One region of the Desulfitobacterium elongatum genome, then DNA from elsewhere that is predicted to be linked to it. Evidence: riboswitches for the same ligand, from Rfam matches in the RefSeq annotation. Region 1 holds a riboswitch; each other region holds the start of a gene.
What was found. Region 1 has a riboswitch for S-adenosylmethionine ahead of metH (methionine synthase). Riboswitches for the same ligand answer to the same signal wherever they lie in the genome.
Positions count from the first base shown of each region.

Region 1 (3,129 bases):
TTACCCGGATCCTTAGACGTCACACTATTTTTATTCCGATAGAACTCAGCAAAACGTGCAACACTTTCATCATTCGTATTAAATAAAAGTTCTTCGGAAAGTTGTCGTTCGGTTTCAGGGATGGACGCATACCGCTGAAGCTTCTCCGCATTCACGAGGGCATAATCCAAGCCTGCCTTTGTCGCATGATACAAAAAGACGGCATTCAAGACTTCCCTCCCGGCTGCTGGTAAGCCAAAGGAAACATTGCTAACTCCTAGAATAGTTTTGCACTCAGGGAACTCCTGCTTAATGAGCCGAATTCCTTCAATCGTCTCTTTAGCCGAACCCAGGTAGGTTTCGTCTCCTGTCGCAACAGGGAAGGTAAGTGTGTCAAAAATGATATCTTGTGTTGAGGCACCATATTCGGTCATCAATCCATAAACCCTTTTGGCAATCTCTAGCTTTCTTTCTCGGGTTAGGGCCATCCCTTTTTCATCAATCGTCCCGACAACGATAGCAGCCCCGTATCTTTTCAGAAGAGGAATAACTTCCTCGAATCGCGTTAACCCATCCTCCAGGTTAATGGAGTTAATCAGCGTTTTTCCTTGTGAGAATTTAAGTCCTAGTTCCATGACCTTCGGGTCTGTTGAGTCAATCATGAGAGGAGCCTTAACCTTTTTTACAACATAGGGTAAAAACTCGCACATATCTGTGTATTCGTCTCGATCCGGGTTCGCCAAACAAACATCGATGACTTGGGCTCCTTTCTTGGCTTGTGCTCGAGCAATCTCAGAAGCTTCATCATAGCGACCTTCCGCAATCAGATCTCGAAACTTCTTCGAACCAATGACGTTTGTCCGTTCACCCACGATAAGCGGACGATTCTCCTCTTCGACATAGACGGGTTCAAGCCCAGATACAGCACTCACCGTCCGCTGTGAAAGTGGACGAGGAGCATAATCCTTAAGCACCGCAGCCATGGCCCGGACATGTTCGGGGGTCGTTCCACAGCAACCTCCAGCCACATTGAGCCAGCCGCGCTCCGCGAAGCCAGCCATTTTCCGAGCAAGCCCTTCCGGTTCTTCATGATAATGCCCATCTTCATCCGGCAACCCGGCGTTAGGATAGCAGCTTACCCCACAGCTTGCTAATTGAGAAAGCGAACGGATGTGGTCACGCATAAATTCTGCTCCAGTTGCGCAATTAAGACCCACAGTAATCGGATCCAGATGTTCAATAGAAATATAGAAGGCTTCAATATTTTGTCCTGCAAGAGTCGTCCCCATAGGTTCGATCGTTCCCGAAATCATAATCGGAATTTTATGACCCAAGTCAGAAAAAGCCTTTTGAATTCCAACTCCGGCCGCTTTTACATTAAGTGTATCCTGGGCCGTCTCGACAATGAGGACATCCACTCCACCCTCAATCAAGGCTTTCGCCTGACGGCAATAGGCCTCACTTAAACCATCAAACGTTACTCCAGCGGTCAAGGATAGGCTCTTCGTCGTTGGACCCATAGAACCAGCGACAAAGCGTGGCTTTTCCGACGTCGAATAGGAATCAGCTACTTCTCTAGCTAGTTTTGCAGCAACTCGATTAAGTTCACTATCTTTTTCTTCCAAGGCATAATCCGCGAGAACCACGGTCGTTGCCCCGAACGTATTTGTCTCGATAATATCCGCGCCCGCTTCGAGGTACTCTTCATGGATTGAGCGGATGAGCTCAGGGCGGTTAAGATTCAAGATTTCATTACAGCCTTCGTATTCATCTCCCCCGAAATCCTTCGCGGTTAGGTTCGCTCTCTGAAGCATGGTTCCCATCGCTCCATCGAGAATGAGTATTCTCTTTTCTAGTTCCTTTTCAAATAAAGATTTCATCTCATTCTTCCTCTCCATATACAAACTTGCAAAGTGCAGCTAAGCACTGTAGATAATATGTAGAATTGCAAAAGCCTCTTCCACAACAGAAGAGGCTCACAAAATCGTTTGTAATCCTCTTATCTGCCAGAAGTAACCTTCTGCAGGAATTAGCACCATACTTAAATTCTCTCAATTTAAAAGAATTTATGCTGGTTGCCGGGTTTCATCGGGCCAGTCCCTCCACCACTCCGGATAAGAGTTTTATTGAGTTAGTATCTCGAATAAAAAGTTAAACTCATAATAACAGTTCCAAAACAGTCTGTCAATAGTACAATTCTGTACTATATCACTTCTCCGACTGGGCACACCCTCCTGCTCCTTGATTCCACTCAGAGTTATCACAAGGAAATCCAGTGTTCCCAATGTGACATTCCCGAATCGGTGAAAAATCAACTATGAAATCAAAGGGGATAAGTTGCTTACCTTGTAAACTTGATACAACGACATAAAAAGAGACCGACATGGTCTCCCTTCTAATTTCCCTTTAAAATTGCACACTTACCTTTGTCCCTTTCGGGCTTGAACGAATATCAAGGGTTGCTTTATGCCTTGCAGCAATACTATAACAAATGGCCAGGCCCAAACCCGTCCCATTATCCTTTGTTGTAAAAAACGGAGTTCCAATTTTCTCTCTAATCTCACTAGGGATACCACACCCTTGGTCTTCGACCATCAGAACAACTCTTCCATGCTTTAAATAGGTAGAAATCGTAAGGACTCCATCGGCCGACATGGCTTCTAAGCCATTACGAGTAAGATTCAAAATAAGCTGGCGAAGTTCTTTCTCATCTACGTAAGAATCCGGGATATTTCCTAGCCTGATATTTACACGTTTATCTTCCATATTTGCGTGTGCATAAATGAGTGGGTAAAGAACATTGATAATCGTGTTAATATTAACTACCTTGAAATCTACGATGCGATCTCGGCTAAGTGACAAGAATTCAGAAATGATTTGATTCGCCCGATCCAGCTCCTCTATCATGAGTTGGAAGGTTTCTCTATACATAAAATTCTCCGCTTTGGCTGAAAAAACCTGCAGATACCCTCGAACTGTCGTCATAGGGTTTCGTATCTCATGTCCTATTCCCGCTGCCATTTCGCCAATTAAATTAAGCCTTTCGAGTCGTGCCATCTCCCGCTCTATATGTTTCTTCTCAGTTATATCTTGGACGACCATGAGAAAACAGGTCTGTGTTTCTATTTGAACCGCTTCTGCAGAAAGAAG
Region 1 is NZ_AP038772.1:3,889,529-3,892,657, forward strand. Features, by position in the region: gene metH (methionine synthase) at 1-1,859, opposite strand, end outside; SAM riboswitch class I at 1,976-2,100, opposite strand; gene ACZ42W_RS18440 (hypothetical protein) at 2,188-2,364, opposite strand; gene ACZ42W_RS18445 (PAS domain S-box protein) at 2,386-3,129, opposite strand, start outside.

Region 2 (3,129 bases), 200 kb from region 1:
GAAAACCTTCTAGATCAAGCGTAACGTAAGTGAATCCAAGCTCTTTGAGCTTCCCTACAAGGGCCTCAGAATCGGCTTCTATGAGCTTAGAAAAATCTGCTTTGGGAACTTCCAAACGTGCTATGTCCTGATGATGTCTAACTCTCAAATTTCTGAACCCTAGCTCATTTAAGTATGTCTCTGCCTTTTCGACACGCTGTAGTTTTTCGATTGTTATTTCCTCGCCATAAGGGAAACGTGAGGAGAGGCAGGGACTTGAGGGTTTGTCCCATGTTGAGAGCCCCATTTCCTTTGAAAGCAGACGAATTTCATCTTTACTTAAGCCCGCTTCCTGTAACGGACTTCGGACACCCAATGCTCTAGCAGCCTGCATTCCCGGTCGATAATCTTTTAAATCATCCGCATTACTTCCATCGACTACCCATTGAATCTCCTTTTCTCGAGCGATACTTAGAAGCTTTGAAAACAATTCGTTTTTGCAATGAAAACAGCGATTTTTGGGATTAGAAACAAACTCCGCCTTCGCTAATTCCTCAGTCTTTATGACTTGATGTTTAGCCCCGATGACCTTAACCTGATTCATAGCGGTAGTGTAGTCTGATGTAGGCATAGTTTCAGATGAGCCAATAATAGCGAGGCATCTTTCACCTAAGACTTCATGTGCAACCTTTAAAAGAAAGGTGCTGTCAACTCCGCCAGAAAAAGCTACGATGACCGATTCCATTTCACGTATGATTTGTTTTAAATGATTCAGTTTAGATTCCATACTTAACCCCTCCGAATGTATCGAAATGTCCTCCGACTATTCCAATCTTAATACTTGGATTATAGATTATTTACTGAATCCTTTCAAGGCATCTGCACTTGTGGATCTTCTGTAATTGTATATGATTATCTGATCTCTATAAACCACAACTTGGAAATTAATCCTCCTATATAATCCTATCAAGAAAAACAAAGATATTCAATTATATTTATCTCAAACAACCGTATATGCCCGATTATATCTGTTGCAAATACTTACTCATTAGATTATCATATACGATAAGATTTTGATATCTGGTTGATTCCAACAATTAAATATCTGACAACTCTTATCAAGAGTGGCGGAGGGACTGGCCCGATGAAGCCCGGCAACCTGCATTATGCGAGGTGCTAATTCCAGAGAACCTTGTTCGAAGATAAGAGGACGTGAAGTAAAACCACGACCTCTTTTTGAGGTCGTTTTCATTTTCTTGGGAAGTTTCACTAAGGTTAAATTAATCAGAAGCGAGTTTTTCCTCGCATTTCTCAACACGAAAAAATATTGAACTGAATATCTGCTCTTATCCAGAGTGGCGGAGGGACTGGCCCGATGATGCTCGGCAACCAGCGATTAAAGCATGGTGCTAATTCCTGTAGGATGACAATCCTAACAGATGAGAGAAAACAAACCTCTTTTCTGTCTGAAGAGAGGTTTGTTTTTATATCTTCAAGCTTATCAAGGAGGAAATAGAATTGAACATTTTAACTGAACTTGCACAAATCGGAAATCGTATAGACCCCAAGGGGGCGATCAGCTTTCCAATCTACAATTCATCAACCTTTGCTCATCCAGGTTTAGGTGAAAGTACTGGGTTTGACTATTCCCGTACCGCCAACCCAACACGTCAAGTGCTTGAAGATGCCATTGCTCGCTTAGAAGAAGGAACAAAAGGTTATGCTTTTTCCTCGGGCATGGGAGCCATAACCACCATTCTAAGCTTATTTTCCCAAGGGGATCATCTCATCGTCACAGAGGATCTTTATGGCGGAACCTATCGCATCCTGAACGAAGTATTCAACCGCTTCGGACTACAGGTGAGCTTTGTCGATACCAGCAACCTTGAAGAGATTGAAAGGCAAATTCTCCCGAACACAAAAGCCATTTTTTCTGAAACTCCGACGAACCCCTTAATGAAGATTGCAGATCTTTATGGAATTGCTTCCCTGGCCCATTCACACGGACTCTTGAATATTGTGGACAACACGTTTCTTACCCCGTTTTTTCAAAAACCACTTAACTTAGGCGCAGATATTGTAATCCACAGTGGCACGAAGTATTTGGGAGGACATAATGACATCATTGCTGGCCTTGTGGTCGTAAAAGGCGAGGAATTAACCACACGCTTTGCGAGATTGCAAAATTCTCTAGGAGCTATACTGGGTCCCCAAGATTCTTGGTTAATGATCAGAGGCCTAAAAACTTTAGCACTGCGCATGAAGGCTCAAGAGGAAAACGCCAAGCAAATTGCCCAATGGTTAGTTAATCATCCCTCTGTAACAGACGTATACTACCCCGGTCTCGAGACCCACCCTGGATACTGTACTCAGTTGGCGCAAGCCTCCGGGTTTGGCGCCATGCTTTCTTTTCGAGTGACAGATGCCACCTTAATTCCGCAGGTTCTGAAATCCCTCCAGATTATTTCCTATGCCGAAAGTCTTGGCGGTGTTGAATCCTTAATCACTTACCCGTCCACCCAAACTCATGCAGATATTCCACAGGAAGTCCGCGAGCGACTTGGGGTGGATGACCGCCTCCTGCGCTTATCGGTTGGAATTGAGGGGGTTGAAGATTTAATTATCGACTTAGAGCAATCTTTAAAACGAGAGAATTATAATGAAACAACAAGGTTTTAATACCCGATTATTACACGATGCGGCAGACCGTGATCCCTTCATAGGTGCTGTAAGTACCCCCATCTATCAAGTGATCCATGATTTTGAAGCTTTATTGTAATCGATAAAATCAATGGACAGCCAGAATCCGGCTGTCCTTACTACTTGTGAGGTAAACTTTAGTTTGCCTATTAAGTTATAAGATTTATTTCAAATACTCGGGAAGTTCGTTCATAATATTCGTGGGTTTATTTTCGTAAAGGATAGCTTTGGTAACAATATAGTCGGCAACCTTTTCTAGTCGTATGGAATGCTTAATCTGATCTAAGGCCCCAGGTATCCCCTCAATACTCTTGCGGCGTGTTTCATAATCAGCAGTGAGTCCCATGAAAGAACCCTGTTGTTTGGAGATGGCTTCTTTAATGTCTTCTTCGGTGACTTCGGGTGAAATCTTTTCGGCGATGGCATTGAGAAGCAGGTTCTTTTTAACCG
Region 2 is NZ_AP038772.1:3,692,630-3,695,758, forward strand. Features, by position in the region: gene larE (ATP-dependent sacrificial sulfur transferase LarE) at 1-766, opposite strand, end outside; SAM riboswitch class I at 1,092-1,188, shown strand; SAM riboswitch class I at 1,323-1,425, shown strand; gene ACZ42W_RS17495 (PLP-dependent transferase) at 1,492-2,658, shown strand; gene ACZ42W_RS17500 (trigger factor) at 2,843-3,129, opposite strand, start outside.
Region 2: it holds a riboswitch for S-adenosylmethionine, as region 1 does, so the genes downstream of both, ACZ42W_RS17495 (PLP-dependent transferase) here and metH (methionine synthase) in region 1, are expected to answer to the same signal.

Region 3 (3,129 bases), 140 kb from region 1:
CGTCAAATGAATCCGCTTTAGGTGGGAAGAAACAACTGGGCTTTATGTATGATGAAGAGAAATGCATTTTATGTGGGGCCTGCGTACAAGCGTGTAAGAAGCTTTATCAATGGGAGAAAGGGGTTCAATGGCGCAAACTTGTTATCGGTAAGAAAGATAATTTGTCCGTGAGCTGTAATCATTGTGAAGATCCAGCCTGTGTGCAAGTTTGTCCAGTAAAGGCTTATGAGAAGCGGGAAAAAGATGGGATCGTTATTCATGACAAAAACCGTTGTGTCGGGTGTAAATACTGTCTATATGCTTGTCCTTACCATGCACCCCAATTCGGTGAAGAATCGGGAACAGTTTGCAAGTGCCAATTTTGTTACACCCTTCAGGATCAAGGGGAAAAACCAGCCTGTGTTAAAGCTTGCCCTGTGAAAGCGCTTCAGTATGGAGATCTCAGTGAACTAATGAAAAGCCCGAGAGCGGTACTCGGGCAGTTGAACGGCCTGCCTTCGCCTACAATTACGGGTCCATCGTTGGTCATCATTCCGAAAGAGGTCAAGAAATAATAAGCGAGGAAAACTTATGATATTACACTGGGGTATAAAAAAGAGCACGTTTATTTAATGTGAGGAGTGAAAAGATGAATTGCTGTGATAATAAACAAGAAAACGAGAATGATGGTAAACAAAAGATGAAGCATAAGGGGCATATGTCCCATATGTTGCTGATGATATTATGTTGTGGTGCACCACTTTTAATTCTTTTTTTTCTACCATTTATCAGTAGTAATGTATCTCCAAATACAAGGAATATCCTGATATCCATAGTCCCATTTATATGTCCCATAATGATGATGTTTATGATACCTATGATGATGAAAGGAAATAAAGAAAAGCAAACGGGGCATAATCATCGTGAACTTGTAAAAAATGAGAATATCTCGAAAGAATAATTAGTGTGATTAACGGCAATACGGGAAGAAAATCTCCAAATGTAAGTATTGACATTTATTCATCTACAAGTTAATATCGTATTAAATCGATTTGAATACTTAGTTTTCTCTTATCCTGAGCAGTGGAGGGATTGGCCCTTTGAAACTGCGGCAACCGACGGTTTGTACGGTGCCAATTCCACAGAAATTTTTTTCTGACAGATAAGAGAGGTGCTTTTTAGTGAGACCTCTTTTGTACGGAAAGCAGAAGGGGTTTTTCTTTACCCATAAAACCTAGTAATCGTATACACATTGAAGGGTAACGCTGGAAGATTAGCATAAGCGAAAGGATGAAAAACACATGGTTATTAAAGTTAATGGTAAAGAGGTCAATTTAGAGAAAGAAGTAACAATCAAAGAACTCCTCGTACTTCAAAAGGTCCAAATGCCAGAATATGTTACAGTACAGGTTAATGAGGAGCTCGTTGATCAAGGACGGTTCAATGAGGTCAAAGTAAAAGACCAGGATACGATTGAATTCCTCTACTTCATGGGAGGCGGAAGCTTCTAAGCATCAAGTTCTAAAAATTTCAGAAGGAAAAGAGAGGATAAAGAGTGGCTTTTACTGATGAACAACTTGACCGTTATTCGCGACACATTATCTTAAAAGAAGTCGGGGTAAAAGGGCAAAAGAAATTATTAAACAGTAAGGTTCTGATTATTGGTACAGGTGGACTGGGCGCTCCAGCGGCTATGTTTTTAGCGGCTGCAGGCGTCGGAACAATTGGACTTGTCGATTATGATGTCGTCGAATTGTCTAATCTCCAACGCCAAATTATACATTTCACGCAGGATGTCGGGAAACAGAAGGTTCTTTCCGGTCAAGAAACTATCAACCTGATGAATCCTGACGTTAATGTAATAACCTATCGGGAATGGGTGAGCTCTCAAAACATCCAGGATATCATTAAGGATCAGGATTATGACTTCATTATTGATGGTACTGACAATTTTCCAGCCAAGTTTTTAATCAATGATGCTTGCGTATTATCAAACAAACCCTTTTCTCACGCAGGCATCATTCGATTCCAAGGTCAGACTATGACTTATGTGCCTGGGCAAGGTCCTTGCTATCGTTGTATTTTCCATAATCCACCACCACCAGATGCGGTTCCGACCTGTAAACAGGCCGGAGTGCTTGGCGTCATGGGAGGAATAATCGGCACAATCCAAGCGACAGAAGCAATTAAGTATATTCTCGGCATCGGGGAACTGCTCACAGGACATCTACTCACCTATGATGCGTTAACCATGGAATTTAGGAAGATTAAACTCTCTAATAATCCAAAATGTGAAGTCTGTGGCGAACATCCTACGATTACAGAGCTCATTGATTATGAACAAGTACAATGTGATTTTAAAGCCTAGAGGTGGAAAACCATGACGATTCTTCTAAAGCAACAAGATTATGCTAAAATCCTTTCCTATGCCCAGGAGAAGCTACCGAATGAGGCTTGCGGTTTACTTGCAGGCAGGATCGAGGGTGAAGTAAAGACCGTCGAAAACGTCTATTTCCTTAGGAATGTGGACCAAAGCCCGGAACACTTCTCCATGGATCCCCAAGAGCAGTTCGCAGCAATTAAGGATATCCGAAGCAAGGGTTGGGTGCTACTTGGAAACTTTCATAGCCATCCCAGTACACCCTCGAGGCCCTCGCAGGAGGACATTCGTTTAGCCTTCGATCCTGAAGCAAGTTATCTTATTTTATCACTTCAGGACAAAGAGAAGCCTGTGATTAAAAGCTTTAAGATTAATGAGGGGAAAGTGAACGAAGAAGTGCTGCAACTTATCTAATGATGTTAAGGGGAGAAAAAGAGTATGGCAAAAGTTGATTATAAAGCCTTGAAGTCTGGCGGTCTCATGAGACAAGTCCAAAAAGACCAGTTTTCCATGCGTTTAAAGATTGTAGGAGGACAAGTCTCGGCGGATCATCTTAAAAAGGTTTATGAAATTGCTGAAAAATATGGGCAAGGTTATGTTCATTTAACCTCCCGACAAGGAATAGAGATTCCTTTTATTAAGCTTGAGGACATCGAAGAAGTTAAACGTGAAATGGCAACGGTGGGACTTCAAGTGGGTGTCTGCGGTCCGCGTGTACGTACGATTACGGCATGTCAAGGTTCGAGCATCTGTCCGAATGGTTTGATTGA
Region 3 is NZ_AP038772.1:3,748,611-3,751,739, reverse strand. Features, by position in the region: gene ACZ42W_RS17785 (4Fe-4S dicluster domain-containing protein) at 1-554, shown strand, start outside; SAM riboswitch class I at 1,048-1,148, shown strand; gene thiS (sulfur carrier protein ThiS) at 1,281-1,490, shown strand; gene ACZ42W_RS17775 (HesA/MoeB/ThiF family protein) at 1,535-2,347, shown strand; gene ACZ42W_RS17770 (M67 family metallopeptidase) at 2,360-2,773, shown strand; gene ACZ42W_RS17765 (4Fe-4S binding protein) at 2,798-3,129, shown strand, end outside.
Region 3: it holds a riboswitch for S-adenosylmethionine, as region 1 does, so the genes downstream of both, thiS (sulfur carrier protein ThiS) here and metH (methionine synthase) in region 1, are expected to answer to the same signal.